One region of the Marinobacter sediminum genome, then DNA from elsewhere that is predicted to be linked to it. Evidence: predicted binding sites of a transcription regulator. Region 1 holds the regulator's gene; the other holds the start of a gene.
What was found. The regulator sigma-54, encoded in region 1, starts transcription at its own class of promoters, with help from an activator protein. The targets are predictions, from matches to a motif close to ANTGGCATNNANNTTGCTNT.

Region 1 (8,064 bases):
GGACATGCCGGTGGTGTTCACGTAGAGATCGGAAAGCTTGGCGAGCGGCTCCAGGCACTTTTTCTCGTTGTTGATGGCTTCCCGAAGGGACGTCCTGTCATCGCTGAGTGGGTGCTTGCGTCGAGTGGCGTGAAACCGTTGGAGCAGGGACTGTTCATCGGCGTCGAGAAATATGATTTCGACTGTGACTTCGGTTTCCTCGAGCCGCCGGTAAATCTCTTCGAAGTTGGCCAGCTCGCCGGACAGGTTGCGGGCATCAATACTGACCGCCATTTTTCCCAGCCGACCGGGTGTTACCTGGTTCGCGGCTTCCCGGGTCAAGGGAAACAGCAATCCTATGGGGAGGTTGTCAATGCAGTAAAACCCCAGGTCTTCAAGAACATGGAGTGCTGTACTCTTGCCCGAACCGGACCGGCCACTGACGATGATCAGTTTCATGGTCACCCTGTCTCCACAACAATGAGTGTTAGCCGTCTGCAGCTGTCATGCGCTCATAAAGTGTCTTGGCATCTTCACACTGGCGCAGACGATCGCAGAATGCGCGTTCGTTAAATTTCTCGGCCAGCTGGCTGAGCAGTTCCAGGTGCTCGCTGGTTGCCTCCTTGGGAACAACGAGGGCAAACACGAGATCCACCGGCTGGTTATCGATGGCGTCGAACTCGATGCTTTCTTCCAGCGTGAGCAGAACGCCGACGACGTGATCCAGTCCTTCCAGGCGGCAATGGGGTATGGCAATGCCTTGGCCAATACCGGTGCTGCCCAGGCGCTCACGCGCGACCAGATTATTGAAGATCTGGGTTTCGCTGAGCGAGCCGTCATGCTGGTTGATCTGCTCGGCAATGGATTCCAGAACCCGTTTCTTGCTGGATGCAGGTATCCGGCAAAGACTCAGCTCCGGTGCAAGGATGTTGTCAATGGTCAGGGATGTGTCGCTCATGAATCGACTGCATTTCCGTAAAAAAAAGGCTGCGGCAGGTTAGCCATGCCGCAGCGCGATTAGATGACACGCATGAAAACGGGCGTTTAACGAGACCCGTTTCCGTGCATCCGGTCTACATTCTTTTCCTTATGCTTGAGGATCTGACGGTCCAGCTTGTCAATGAGCGAATCAATCGCTGCATACATATCCCCATTCTCAGCCTTTGCGTGAATCTCACCACCAACCACGTGAAGCGTCGCCTCCGCCATCTGGCGCACTTTTTCCACTTCCAGGGTTACCTGGCAATTGCTGATGTGGTCAAAGTGGCGTTCCAGCTTGCCAAATTTTTCTGAAACGTAATCTTTCAATGCGGGAGTCAGTTCTACGTGATGGCCTGAAATATTGAGTTGCATAGGCGTCTCCTGTTGTCATCATGCCGACTCCCGAGGGGGCCGGGCTGAGTGCTGGCGCATCGCGCGCCGGCGAATCGTGTTCCTGGGCAAGGCCTGTAAAGTAAAAGGCTCCCTATACCAGTCGCTTCCGCTCGTTTGAGGGTGGTATATGCATCGCTTCTCGATACTTGGCCACCGTGCGTCTCGCCACCTTGATACCTTGTTCCCCTAGCATGGCTGCAATTTTACTGTCACTCAACGGCTTTTTGGGAGTTTCTGCTGCAACCAGCTTCTTGATCATTGCACGGATTGCCGTGGAGGAGCATTCACCACCCTCATTCGTGCTGACGTGACTGGAGAAGAAGTACTTGAGTTCAAAAATTCCCCGGGGGGTGTGCATGAATTTCTGAGTAGTAACACGGGAAATCGTCGACTCATGCATCTCCACCGCCTGGGCAATATCAGAGAGGATCAGCGGCTTCATGGCCTCTTCACCCTCGTCCAGAAATCCCTGCTGGTGCTCGACGATGCGGGTTGCCACCTTCAGCAAGGTTTCATTGCGGCTTTGCAGGCTCTTGATAAACCATTTGGCCTCCTGAAGCTGATCCCGCATGTAGGTGTTATCAGCGCTGCTATCCGCTCGCCTTATAAGAGAAGCATAGCTTGCATTAACGCGAATGCGCGGAGCGATTTCCGGATTCAGCTCTACGCGCCAGCGTCCGTTGTCTTTGCGGACAATAACATCAGGGATGACATAGTCCGGCTCGGCCTGGTCGATGACATCACCCGGGCGAGGGTTCAGGCCGGTAATCAGGGCCAGAACCTCTCTTAGCTGGTCTTCTTTTAACCGGCTCCGGCGCAGTAGCTGGGCGTAATCCCTGTTGCCCAGCAAATTGATGTAATGGGTAATGACCAACCGCGCCTGGGCCAGCCAGGGCGTGTCCGGAGGTAACTGGCTCAGCTGGATTAACAGGCATTCCTGAAGATCTCGCGCAAACACGCCAGGGGGGTCAAAGTGCTGTAAGCGATGCAATACCGCCTCAACCTCGTCCAGCTCGAGCGGATCTTCCTCGTTTTCATCAACCAGGCCGGTGTGAATTTCTTCCAGGGGACTGGTCAGATAGCCTCTGTCGTCCACCGCATCCATCAGGGCGTGCGCAATGGCCCGATCCCGTTCGCTCAGTGGCGTCAGGTTCAGTTGCCACTCCAGATGATCCCGGAGGGTTTCGGTGGGGGAGTTGCGGGTCTCGAAATCGTGGTCGTTTTCATCATCGTTCCGGGCTGCCGGTGCGGGAGCCGACTGGTAAATATCGTCCCAGGCAGTGTCGACAGGCAGGTCATCGGGAATGTTATCCGGAATCTCATTTTCCGAAGCCCAGTCGGGACCATTTTCCGTTTGATCCCAGTCCTGGCTGCTGTCCGGCTGTGCTTCGGCTGTTGTCTCTGAGCCGGCGTCTTCGCTGTTCGAGTCCGGTTCGCCCGAACTGGATTCCGGCTCGTCGTCATCCTCAGAGGTTTCCAGCATCGGATTGGATTCCAGTGCCTGCTGGATTTCCTGTTGAAGGTCGAGTGTGGAAAGCTGCAGTAGCCGGATCGCCTGTTGCAGCTGGGGCGTCATGGTCAGGCTTTGACCCAGCTTTAACTGTAAGGAGGCTTTCATCACCATGGTTCAGGATCCGTTACTCATCAGCGCTCTGCTTCGTGGACAGTCACATAAAAATTCGTTGTATGCCGGTCACTTGCCGCTACGGGAAAAAACCCTGCAAGTTCTTTGCCGAGTTTACTTGCTACAGTTCATCAACACAATCGGCCAAAGGAAGTCACAGCCTGAATTCGCTGCCCAGATACACTTCCTTAACCTGCTCGTTGGCAAGGATCGCTTCTGAATTTCCAGAGGCGATGATGTGCCCGCCGGACACGATGTAGGCATTCTCGCAGATGTCCAGGGTTTCCCGCACATTGTGATCGGTGATCAGCACGCCAATGCCCTTATCCCTGAGGTGGCGGATAATGTGCTTGATGTCGCTCACCGAAATCGGATCAACGCCTGCAAAGGGCTCATCCAGAAGAATAAATGCAGGTTCCATTGCCAGCGCTCTGGCTATCTCCACCCTGCGGCGCTCGCCCCCTGACAATGCCATGCCCACGCTGTCGCGGATATGGGTGATATGGAATTCCTCCAGCAGCTCCTGCAGTTTGCTCTCGCGATCAGCCCGTCCGAGCCCCTTGCGAGTCTCGAGGATGGCCATAATGTTGTCACGTACCGACAGTTTCCGGAAAACCGATGCTTCCTGGGGCAGGTAGCCAATTCCCTTCCGGGCGCGGCCATGCATGGGCAAGGGCGTAATGTCCTGGCTGTCGATGGTGATTCGACCTCTGTCTGCGGGCACCAGCCCTACAATCATGTAAAAGCAAGTCGTTTTCCCTGCGCCATTGGGTCCCAACAGGCCGACAATCTCGCCGCTTCGGATTTCCAGGGAGACGTCAATCACCACTTTTTTCTGCTTGTAGCTTTTTGCCAGATTACTGGCTCTGAGAACTGCCATCTGATCCCTGTTTGCTGCTGGTGCTGCGTGGCTGGATAACCATTTCGACACGGCCGGTGCCGGAGCCGGTGTCTTCTCCACCCTCTGCGGTGACGACCCGATGGACCGTATCATAATGAATGACGTCGCCCCGGAACAGGTTGCCATTCTGCTCAATGACGGCTTCACGCTCAAACGTCAGCTCGCTGTCTGAGGCAGACCATGTGATATTGCGTGCCCGGGCGTCTGTTTGTCCGCCGCCTTCCCGGGACGGCTGCTGGTAATGGGCGGGGCGTCCGGATGCTTCGATGCGGCTCAGGCCCTCCTCGCTTCGAAACAGCACGACCTGATCTGCGGAAAGGCGGGTCTTACCCTGGATAAGCTCAACGGCCCCGGTGTAGGTCGCGATGCCTTTATTATCGTCCAGTCGAGCGTTATCAGCGCTCACGGTAATAGGTTGGTCCGAGTCAAGATCAAAAGCGGCTGTGGGGGCTGCCACAACCAGGCCAATCACGACTGTCAACAGCGCCTGGAGGCGGTTATTTACCGGTTTCATAGCGTCCTTCCACCTGGGAGTTGAGTTCCAGAATACGTTTATCAATCCATGCCTTCATTCCCTTGGCACGGGTGACACCGATCCTGTCAGTAATCTCGACGGGCGCATCGGTATAGGCAGTGCCCAAATCATTGTCCAGTGTCAGGCTTGATGTTGTAAGTGTGGCCTCCCGGTCGCCAACCGTCCGGATAACGCGCACATTGCCTGTCAGGTAGAGCAGATTTTCATTTTGCAGCAGACTGCCGTTCTCTGCCTCAACAACCCAGGGCTTGGTTCCCGGCTCACCGTAGAGTTCAGCCCGGGGCGATTCCATGGTCGCCAGGTTGCCTTCCTCGAATTGTTCAATACGTGGACTGGTGAACTGTACCTTCAGATTGCCGGCCTCGTCATAGGTGGTGTAGCTGCCATTCACTATAAAGCCATCCGGCTCCCCCTTGCCTCGGAGTTCCGCTGCGTCATTTGAGACCACAGTTGGCTCATCACTGCGCCAGAGCAGGAACACGGTGGCCAGAATGGTACCGATCAGCGCGAGGGTGCGGATCCAGGGGCGATATTCAAGCTGGAGCAGAGAAACCAAGCGGCCCTTGACGTCGCTTTTGATGTCGCTGGATGCCCCGCTACTCATGCATCAGGCTCCAGATATCGGGACAAGGCCTGGTCCAGTTTGTCCTGGGCTGTCAGCAGCAGGTCGCAGGCTTCGCGGACCGCGCCACTGCCACCCGCTGCCTGAGTACAATAGTCAGCGTGATCGCGAACCAGCCAGTAGGCGTTCGGGACAGTGATGCCCAGCCCGGAAAACCTGATGGCCGGAAGATCGGGAAGGTCGTCGCCCATATAGGCGATGGCTTCCGGCCGGATGCCTGTTTTCCCGGCGAGTTCCTCCAGTGCAACTTTTTTGTCTTCACGGCCCTGCATCAGATGGGGGATGCCAAGGTCGCGCATGCGCTTTTCGGTCAGGGGAGACTGGCGACCGGTGATCACGGCTACGGTGATGCCCGCTGCCATTAACTGTTTCAGACCGAGGCCATCGAGAATATTGAAGGCTTTGAGCTCATCTCCGTTGGCGCTGAAGTAGAGTCTGCCGTCGCTCATGATGCCGTCTACGTCCAGGGCAATAAGCCGAACGCGCTCTGCCTTGGCCAGTAACGACGCCGACCATTCCGGGCTTAACGGGCTACTGATGACGGCCATTAGATAACCCCGGCCCGCAGGAGGTCATGCATGTTGATGGCGCCCACCAGAGCGCCGGATTCGTCGGTCACTGGCAGCGCATTGATCTTCATCTCTTCCATGATGTTCAGGGCTTCCGCCGCCAGGTGATCCGCCGCGATGGTCTTGCCGTTGCGGGTCATAACGTCCTGAATCGGGGTGGTGTGTAAATTGGGGTTTGTGTCCAGCGTGCGGCGAAGATCGCCGTCGGTAAAGACGCCGGTGAGGTTGCCTTGGGCGTCGATAATCGTCGTCATGCCCAGACCCTTGCGGGAAATCTCGAGAAGCGCACCACTGAGGGTGGTGCCCTCTGTAACCCGCGGTATGGTGTCGCCAGTGTGCATAATGTCGGATACGCGCAGCAGGAGCCGCCTTCCAAGACTGCCTCCCGGGTGGGACAGGGCAAAGTCCTCAGTACTGAATCCGCGGGCCTCAAGTAGCGAAACCGCCAGTGCATCCCCCATCACCAGAGTGGCTGTGGTGCTGGAGGTCGGGGCCAGTCCGAGCGGGCAGGCTTCGGTTTGTACGCTGACGTCCAGATTGGCCACAGCCTCCCGGGCCAGGGTGGAGTGGGGGTTGCCCGTCATGCTGATGAGCGGGGCACCCATGCGCTTGATCAGCGGGAGAATGGTGACCACTTCGCTGGTGTTGCCACTGTTGGAGATTGCGATTACCACATCCTGGCTGGTGATCATGCCCAGGTCACCATGGCTCGCTTCTCCCGGGTGAACGAAGAATGAGGGGGTGCCGGTACTGGCCAGGGTAGCGGCGATCTTGTTGCCAATATGGCCAGACTTGCCCATGCCGGTTACGACCACACGACCCTTACAGGCCATGATCACTTCGCAGGCTCGTGTGAAATGGTCATCAATGCGTGTCTCCAGGGCATCGATGGCATCACGCTCGATACGAATGGCTCGAAGCGCGGGGGTGCGGAAATCCTTTGAATTCTGTTCGGTCATCGGGCTTTGGGCCTGGCTCGCTGTGAGAAAAAACTGAAACTTTGTTAACGAAACCGTCCGACGTGGACTCGTCGAAAGGTGCCGAGAGTATATCATTTCCAGCACAAATCTCCGTCCGGTTACAGAAAGTTCAGTGAAACTGATCATGGCAATCGATACATTTGCGTTTGATGGATTGAGCTTGGAGCGTCCTTGGCATAATGTAGCCCCTCTTCAAAAGGTAAGGATTATGGGTTCACCCGCGTACATATCATTGAAGGACGTTGTTTTCTCCCGTTCCGGGCGCCGCATCTTCGACGGTGTCTCCCTGGAGATACCCCGTGGGAAAATCACCGCCATAATGGGCCCCAGTGGTACCGGTAAAACCACTTTGTTGCGGCTGATAGGCGGACAACTCCGGCCGGATTCGGGCAGTATTCAGGTAGATGGCCACCAGGTTCCGAAGTTGAAACGCAAGGCGTTGTACGCCTTACGGGAAAAAATGGGCATGCTCTTTCAGAGCGGAGCCCTTTTTACCGACCTCAGTGTGTTTGAAAACGTGGCTTTTCCCCTGCGGGTGCATACTTCCCTGCCGGAAGACATGATTCACGACATCGTTCTGATGAAACTCGAGGCTGTTGGGTTGCGCGGCGCCCGGGACCTGATGCCGTCTGAATTGTCCGGTGGCATGACCCGGAGGGTTGCTCTGGCACGCAGTATTGCGCTGGATCCTGAGTTGATCATGTACGATGAGCCCTTTGCCGGCCAGGATCCCATCGCCATGGGGGTGCTGGTAAAACTGATACGGGATCTTAACAGCTCCATGGGGTTGACCAGCGTGATGGTCTCCCACGACGTGCCGGAATCACTGAGTATCTGCCATTACGCCTGTATCATCGCGGATGGCACTGTCATCGGGCAGGGCACACCCGAGGAGCTTCGGCAGCATCCGTCGGAACAGGTTCAGCAGTTTTTGCTGGGGCAACCTGACGGGCCGGTTCCATTTCATTACCCGGCCGCTGAACCAGCCACGGATTACGGGCTCACCGGAGGTGCCGCTTGATAGACAGAATTGCGTCTCTTGGGCGTGCCGGTCTCCATCTCGTCTCCTCCTTTGGCCGCTCAGGCAGGTTTCTGATGGGCGTTCTGGCGGGTGTTCCCCGGCCGGCGACCGGTTTTCCCTTATTGGTGAAACAGCTTTATTCGGTAGGGGTTTTATCCCTTGCCATTGTGCTTGTTTCGGGGCTTTTTATCGGCATGGTGCTTGGGCTTCAGGGTTATACGATTCTGAGCGATTATGGCTCTGAGGCAGCGATTGGCCAGATGATTGCGCTAACACTGGTTCGCGAGCTCGGCCCCGTTGTTACGGCTTTGCTGTTCGCCGGTCGTGCCGGCTCGGCGCTTACGGCGGAAATAGGGTTGATGAAGGCTACTGAGCAGCTTTCCAGTATGGAAATGATGGGTGTCGACCCTCTCCGCCGGGTCATCGCGCCCCGACTTTGGGCCGGCTTTATTGCTATGC
Region 2 (8,064 bases), 1.8 Mb from region 1:
CCGCCGGGTTGTGGACGGTCAGCACCAGAATAGCTGGCTGGCTCGTTTGTGGCCTAACCTGTTAGGGGAGATCGCCATTTACCGCATCACACGGGAGAAAGAGCAATGATCACCAGAAAGCTCCGAATACTCAGCCGTATAGCACTGACAACCCTGTTATTTATCGCCTACACGACCCAGGCTCAGGCAGCCGGAAACAAGGATTTCGGCGATTACCAGGTACACTGGAGCGTACTGCCAAGTACTTTTCTTGCGCCTGAAGTTGCCAAAGCAAACAACCTGCAGCGCAGCAAGGGTATCGGCATTATCAACATCTCCATCATGAAAGAAAACGAGGACGGCTCCCTGTCACCGGTCAGCGGGCAGGTCGAAGGCAAGGTGACCAATGATATCCAGCAGGTGAAGTTTCTGGCATTCCGTCGCGTCCAGGAAGGAGATGCCGTGTACTTCATTGCAGAGTACCAATATCCCTCAGGAGAGCTGATGACGTTCAACATCACTGCACGGCCGACCGGCTACCGGCAGGATTTGCCGGTACGATTCGCTCACACCCTTTTCAGCGACTGAGCCGCCATGACTGACAAGCTTGTTATTGCCAGCAACAACAAGGGCAAAATCGCCGAACTGGCCGAATTGCTGGCACCACTAGGCATGATACCCGTTGCCCAGGGTGAGCTCGGGGTGGAAGAAACCGAAGAGCCGGCCGTGACCTTTGTGGAAAACGCCATTCTAAAGGCCCGTCACGCCGCCCGTGAAACCGGCCTACCCGCACTCGCTGACGACAGCGGCCTGGCGGTCGATTGCCTGGATGGCCAGCCCGGTGTGCGCTCGGCGCGCTATGCCGGAGACAACGCCACCGACCAGGACAATGTAGAGGCCTTGCTCAAGGCGATGCACGATGTCCCGGAAGATAAGCGCAACGCCCAATTCCATTGCGTGCTGGTTTACCTCCGCCATGCAGACGACCCGACGCCCATCATCTGTCACGGTCGCTGGCCCGGCTCAATTTTGCGAGAACCCCGGGGCGAAAGCGGCTTCGGTTACGACCCGGTATTTCTGGTACCCGAGCACGGTTGCAGTGCCGCCGAACTCACACGCCCCGAGAAGAGTCGTATCAGCCATCGAGGGCGCGCCCTCGCCAGGCTTACCGAACAACTCAGGGCGGGAGCATAGCCCCATGACCGCCCCGTCAACGGTGGCGGTCAGACCGCCCCTCAGCCTGTACCTTCATGTGCCCTGGTGTGTTCGCAAGTGCCCCTATTGCGACTTCAACTCCCACGTTGCCAGGCAGGAAATCCCGGAAACAGCTTACCTGAAGTCGATGCTTGAGGATCTGGATCAGGATCTCGCCTTTGCCAAGGACCGTGAGATTCAAACGGTCTTTATTGGCGGCGGCACCCCCTCACTGATGAGCGGTGAGTTTTACCGGAACCTTTTCAGGGAACTCCGCGCCAGGCTGGATCTGTCCGCTGACGCCGAAATCACTCTGGAAGCCAATCCCGGCACGCTGGAACAGGGCCGATTCGAGGCGTTCCGGCAAGCCGGAATCAACCGGTTATCCATCGGCGTCCAGAGTTTCAATCCCGCACATCTGAAAACCCTGGGGCGCATTCATGACAGTGACGCGGCCCATCGTGCCATTGCAGCCGCCCGGCAGGCCGGTTTCGACAATTTCAACGTGGACCTGATGCACGGCCTGCCCGACCAGACACCGGAAAATGCCATCGCGGATCTTGAGGCCGCACTGAGCCACAGCCCCCCTCATGTGTCCTGGTATCAGTTGACACTTGAGCCGAACACCGAGTTCTATAGCCGCCCGCCCGACCTGCCGGACGATGACCGGCTCTGGGACATCTACCGCCAGGGTTCCGCATTTCTGAGACGGCACGGTTTCCAGGATTACGAGGTTTCCGCCTGGAGCCAGCCGGGCATGGCCTCACGCCACAACCTGAACTACTGGATGTTCGGAGACTATCTGGCACTGGGCGCCGGTGGCCACGGCAAGGTCAGCCTCGCCGACGGCAGTATCCGACGATATTGGAAAACCCGTCAGCCAGACGCCTACCTGAATCGCATAGGTAGCCGCACGGCCGGTTCTGAAATCATTGACGTAAATGAACTGCCACTGGAGTTCCTGATGAACGCGTTACGCCTTTCCGAAGGCGTAAACGAAGAACTGTTCACTGAACGTACAGGTTTACCCCTGTCGTCAGTTGCGGTAAAACTTGAACAGTTGCGTGAGGAAAAGCTGCTGGAAAGGGACCGAATTCAGGCCACCGACCTCGGCCAACGATACCTGAACAGCCTGTTGGAGCGTTTTCTGTAATGGACACAGCTAACGGATCGGCAGCCCTGCCGAAGAGCCTTAAGGCCAGCCTCCTGCTGGCGGCAGTGCTGTTGATTGCTCTGCTGCTGGTCAATCAGCCACTGCAGACAGGCTCCGCGCCCCAGGGCATCGTCAGTTTCCAGATGGCCGGGACTGCAGATCAGTCGCACGCCATTCTTCGAAGCTGGCGAGCAGATGGCGTGGTCTGGGCGAAAGTCTCGCTGTGGCTGGATTTTCTTTTTATACCGGTCTACGTGCTGGCCCTGCTTCACCTGACCCGTCACCTGATGCGGGACCGCCCCGGCATTCGGGAGCGAGTGGTTGCGCGCTGGATACGGGCCATGTTTCTGGCAGCCGGCCTCAGCGATGGTGCCGAGAACATACTGCTTCTGAATAACTTTAATCCGCCTACTGATATGGTGAGCCTTTCCGCCACCATCTGCGCACTGGTCAAGTTTACCGGGCTGACCCTGGGGGGTGCCGGCCTGGTGATTATCAGGGCTGCACGCCGCCACCCGTTTGTCCATGGCTAACGGCGCGACCCCCGATCAATTGGTGCGATGGAAAAGCAGATCCCAGACGCCATGCCCGAGGTGCTCACCGCGCTTCTCGAACTTGGTGATCGGACGATCATCAGGCTTGGGTGAGAACTCACCCGGCTCCTGAGTATTGGCAAACCCCTCCGACTCCACCATGACTTCCATCATGTGTTCGGCGTAATTTTCCCAGTCTGTTGCCAGGTGCAGAATACCCCCGACCCGCAGCTTGTGGCGGATACGCTGGACGAATTCTGCCTGGACCAGACGGCGTTTATGATGCTTCTTCTTATGCCAGGGGTCCGGGAAGAACACCATAACCCGATCCAGACAGGCGTCCGGCAAGCAAAGATCAATCACGTCGTTGGCATCGATATTATAGACCCGCACATTTTCCAGGCCGCGGTCCTCAACTTCCTTGAGGAGAGCCCCCACCCCGGGGAGATGCACTTCCACACCAATAAAATCCTGCTCTGGAGCCGCTTCCGCCATATCCGCCAGCGACTTGCCCATACCGAACCCGATTTCCAGGTTAAGCATGGCATCACGCCCAAACACCTGGCGTGGATCGATCATGCCGTCTTCCCGGGTCAGGCCGTATTTCGGCCAGCTACGCTCGAAAGCTTTCTTCTGGCCTTCGGTCATGCGGCCCTGACGAAGGACAAAACTGCGCACACCACGACGTGTGGTTACCGGCGAATCCGCGGAGGTCGTTTTAGGATCTTGCGGCTCTTTCTGGTCAGTCATCTGCAATCCTCAACCGCAGGCTCTGCGGGTTCTGATTAAAAGGAATTTGAGAGACAGTTTACCAGAGTCGACGGGGTCAGGAGGACACCAGGGAATTTCGTCCCTGCTGCCGGTCCAGTTGGCGGTAGCCCAGGGCCTCAACCAGATGTGCCTGACCCGGGGCATCGCAGTCATCAAGATCGGCCAGGGTTCGGGCAACCCGCAAAATCCGGTGCAACGCTCTTGCTGAAAGACCGAGCTTTTCCATGGCACCGGTCAACAGGTGCTCTCCACTGGCGTCCAGAGGACAAGCCAGGTGCAATTCGCGACCAGACAGTGCCGAATTCAGCTGATGCCGGGCGGCCTGCCGCTCCCTGGCCTGCGCTACACGTTCCCGGACCTGTGCACTGGACTCACCGCCCCCACCCTGCTGCATCAGCACCTCGCCACCCTGGACAGGGACCTCCACATGAAGATCGAACCGGTCCAGCAGTGGTCCGGAAATCTTTGAACGGTAACGCAGTACCTGCTGAGGCGTGCACTGGCATTCAATCGTGGGATGCCCACTATAACCGCAGGGACATGGATTCATAGCGCCCACCACCTGAAACCGGGCCGGAAAGGTGACCTGACGTGCAGCGCGACTGATTGCAATTTCGCCGGTTTCCATGGGTTCCCGAAGGACTTCCAGTACCCGGCGTTCGAACTCCGGTAACTCATCAAGGAACAGCACGCCGCGATGGGCCAGAGAGATTTCACCCGGACGCGGGCTGCTGCCTCCGCCAACCATCGCGACCGCCGAAGCCGTGTGATGGGGCGCGCGAAATGGCGGCCGGCGCCAGCCACTCTCTCCGAGCGGCAAACCGGCGACAGAGTGCACGCTGGCCACTTCCATGGCGGCCTCATCACTCAAGCCCGGCAGAATACCGGGCAAACGGCTGGCCAGCATGCTCTTGCCGGTTCCGGGTGGCCCAAAGAACAGAAGGTTGTGGTTGCCGGCAGCGGCAACCTCCAGTGCCCTGCGGGGCACTCCCTGGCCCCTTACATCAGACAAATCCGGCAGATTCAGGTCAGAGCCCCCATCCGGTCCAGGCGATGCTTTGGCCAGCGGCACCAGTCTGGCACGCCCACACAGGTGCTCACACACGGCGAGCAAATGACCTGCCGAGAGAACGTCCCCGTGGCTGGCAAGCGCGGCCTCACCGGCATTGGCCTGGGGCACCAGCAAGGCCCGCCCCTCCTTACGTGCAGCCAGCACAGCCGGTAAAACGCCTTTTAAGGGCCGGAGCGCGCCATCGAGGGATAGCTCGCCGACAAACTCCCATTGACTAATACTGTCGGAGGGAATCTGGCCGGAAGCGGCCAGAATGCCAAGGGCAATGGGCAGGTCAAACCGACCACCTTCTTTGGGGAGGTCGGCAGGGGCAAGGTTGATGGTAATCCGGCGCGCCGGGAAATCGAAACCGGCATTGAGCAGGGCGCTACGGACGCGCTCCTTACTTTCGCGAACGCCGGTTTCCGGCAAGCCTACGATGGAAAGGGCGGGCAGGCCGCCTGAGAGATGCACTTCAACCGTGACCGGCGGAGCAGACACACCGATGCTGGCTCGGGAATGAACGATGGCAAGCATGAGAACCTTCCGTGGTTATAAACATCTTATCTGTTCAACGGACCCGGCTTCCTGCCAGCCCGTTTGCAGGCTTACTGGTCCTGCAGCTTCTGCTCCAGTTCGGCGACCCGTTGCTCCAGCGTTTCCACCTTTTCACGGGTCTTCAGCAGCACCGCCTGCTGGGCATCAAACTCTTCCCGGGTCACCAGCTCCAGCCGGGACAGTACCGACATCACCGTGGCGCGGGCCTGGGTTTCAAAATCTTCCCGGGCAGCGCGGGCCATATCGGGAACAAACTGGCCAAACTGGCCCTGTAACTGGGCGAAAATATCCTGCGGACCTTTCACACATCACCTCTCTGGTTCAAATAATGACCGGTTTCGACCAAAGACGGGCGCTCGAACCGGACCGAAAGAGTGTATCACACCGCTGCCCCTGCCATAATGTAGGCGGTCGACATTATAATGCTCGACGCGCTCTCCAGAGCCCGCCCTAATTTGGCTCATTCCGGGGCGCAGTGCCCGGTTTTGGTGCGCACTTTTGCGCCAATCTGGGACAGTCGTTAAGTAATTGACTGTTATAAAAGACTTTTTTTGCGTTGGCATACCCGATGCTAAAGCACTCGTACGCAATCCGCACAATTGGTGTGCGAGGTGGCAGCATCCCGACCTCAACAACGGGCCGAAGAATCCCAGATGTTGAGACGGCTTTACCAAGGAGAAAGCAATGAAACTTGTGACAGCGATCATCAAGCCTTTCAAATTGGATGATGTCCGTGAGGCACTATCCGAAATTGGCGTACAAGGCGTAACGGTCACTGAAGTCAAAGGCTTCGGTCGCCAGAAGGGCCACACCGAACTCTATCGTGGCGCAGAATACGTGGTGGACTTTCTACCCAAGGTCAAGGTTGAAGTTGCTATCGGCGACAACCTCCTGGACCAGGTTATCGAATCCATCACCAAGGCAGCGAATACAGGAAAAATTGGTGACGGCAAAATTTTCGTGACCGAACTGGCACAGGCGATTCGAATCCGAACCGGCGAAACCGGCGAAGAAGCGGTCTGATCAAAGCCTGATCAACCAGACAGCCAACGCAAAAATTTATAACTTGAAAAGCCTCGTGCGGAGGGCTTCAAATGGAAAGCAATCTTAATCATATTTTCGAACTGCAGTACGCATTAGACACCTTTTACTTCCTGATCTGTGGTGCCCTGGTCATGTGGATGGCCGCGGGCTTCTCGATGCTCGAAGCAGGCCTGGTGCGTGCCAAGAACACCACTGAAATCCTGACCAAAAACGTCGCGCTGTTCGCGGTTGCCTGTACGATGTACCTGATTGTCGGTTACGACATCATGTACGGTGGCGGTCTCTTCCTCAGCGGCATCACAACCGTTGGTGAAATGGATGAAGCGGCCATAGCCGGCGTGATTGCTGCGTCCACCGAATCCGGTTTCGGCGACATGGGCGAGTACAGCGGTGCTTCCGACTTCTTCTTCCAGGTAGTCTTCGTTGCAACAGCCATGTCCATCGTTTCCGGTGCCGTAGCTGAGCGCATGAAGCTCTGGGCATTCCTCGCATTTGCTGTCGTTATGTGTGGCTTCATCTACCCGATGCAGGGCGCATGGACATGGAACGGCGATGCCGTATTCGGCATCTACGAACTGAGCTACAGCGACTACGCCGGCTCCGGTATCGTGCACATGGCTGGTGCCGCTGCTGCGCTGGCAGGTGTTCTCTTGCTGGGTGCCCGTAAAGGCAAGTACGGTGCGGATGGCCAGATCAAGGCCTTCCCGGGTGCAAACCTGCCGCTGGCAACACTGGGTATGTTTATCCTGTGGATGGGCTGGTTCGGCTTTAACGGTGGCTCTACCCTCAAACTGGGCGGTATCGGTGTTGCCAACGAAGTTGCCAACGTATTCCTGAACACCAACGCAGCCGCTGCTGGTGGTCTGATTGCAGCACTGATCGTGGCGCGCATCATGTTCGGCAAAGCTGACCTGACCATGGCCTTGAACGGCGCTCTGGCTGGCCTCGTAGCCATCACGGCTGAGCCTGCTGATCCGTCACCTCTGCTGGCCACCATCATTGGCGCCATCGGCGGTATCATCGTGGTCTTCTCCATCGTGACTCTCGACAAGCTGCGTATCGACGATCCGGTCGGTGCCATCTCTGTCCACGGTGTGGTTGGTATCTGGGGTATCTTTGCAGTCCTGCTGTCCGACGCAGATGCGACCTTCATGGGTCAGCTGGTCGGCATGCTCACCATCTTCATCTGGGTCTTCGTGACCAGCCTCATCGTCTGGGGCATCCTGAAAGCCGTCATGGGCCTCAGGGTTTCCGAGGAAGAAGAGTACGAAGGTGTGGATCTGTCCGAGTGCGGCATGGAAGCCTATCCGGAGTTTGTCAGCCAGAAGTAATGATCGCCGGCTGGCATGATCAAAAAGGGCGCCCCTCGGGGCGCCCTTTTTTATTGCCTTCTCCGGAACTGAACGAAAGCGTCAGCCTTCTCCAGGGAGTACCTGATCTTCCAGCACATCCAGCATGAACTGCGGCATGGCAAGAGCGCCATGGTGGACACCGGCGTTGTAATAGCGCGTGACGAAAGGACGATTATTGGCGTCTTCTTCCCGGAAATACCGAACCGGCTTGTCCTTACCGGCCATCGTGCAGCTCCACCAGCCAGTGGGATAAACCGGCTGCGGGAACGGAAGAGTCTGGACGTGATCAAAGCCAGCCTTGCGCATATCCTCGTGAATGGACTTGATGATGGTATTGGTATGCAACAGGGGCGACTCACTCTGCTGGACAATAATACCGCCATCTCTCAGTGCCAGCATCGCATCACGGTAGAAATCCAGCGCAAACAA

Region 2: the regulator sigma-54 is predicted to act here: its motif matches at 5,795-5,814, upstream of glnK (P-II family nitrogen regulator).

The regions. Positions count from the first base shown of each region.
Region 1 covers NZ_JAGTWY010000001.1:1,987,785-1,995,848, reverse strand. The annotation lists gene rapZ (RNase adapter RapZ) at 1-438, opposite strand, end outside; gene ptsN (PTS IIA-like nitrogen regulatory protein PtsN) at 467-937, opposite strand; gene hpf (ribosome hibernation promoting factor) at 1,024-1,332, opposite strand; gene KFJ24_RS09465 (RNA polymerase factor sigma-54) at 1,445-2,971, opposite strand; gene lptB (LPS export ABC transporter ATP-binding protein) at 3,132-3,857, opposite strand; gene lptA (lipopolysaccharide transport periplasmic protein LptA) at 3,835-4,392, opposite strand; gene lptC (LPS export ABC transporter periplasmic protein LptC) at 4,376-5,017, opposite strand; gene KFJ24_RS09445 (KdsC family phosphatase) at 5,014-5,583, opposite strand; gene KFJ24_RS09440 (KpsF/GutQ family sugar-phosphate isomerase) at 5,583-6,563, opposite strand; gene KFJ24_RS09435 (ABC transporter ATP-binding protein) at 6,793-7,605, shown strand; gene mlaE (lipid asymmetry maintenance ABC transporter permease subunit MlaE) at 7,602-8,064, shown strand, end outside.
Region 2 covers NZ_JAGTWY010000001.1:3,770,712-3,778,775, reverse strand. The annotation lists gene metW (methionine biosynthesis protein MetW) at 1-109, shown strand, start outside; gene KFJ24_RS17670 (DUF4426 domain-containing protein) at 106-567, shown strand; gene rdgB (RdgB/HAM1 family non-canonical purine NTP pyrophosphatase) at 574-1,173, shown strand; gene hemW (radical SAM family heme chaperone HemW) at 1,178-2,326, shown strand; gene KFJ24_RS17655 (hypothetical protein) at 2,326-2,859, shown strand; gene trmB (tRNA (guanosine(46)-N7)-methyltransferase TrmB) at 2,875-3,609, opposite strand; gene KFJ24_RS17645 (YifB family Mg chelatase-like AAA ATPase) at 3,686-5,218, opposite strand; gene KFJ24_RS17640 (accessory factor UbiK family protein) at 5,290-5,544, opposite strand; gene glnK (P-II family nitrogen regulator) at 5,924-6,262, shown strand; gene KFJ24_RS17630 (ammonium transporter) at 6,334-7,614, shown strand; gene speE (polyamine aminopropyltransferase) at 7,696-8,064, opposite strand, start outside.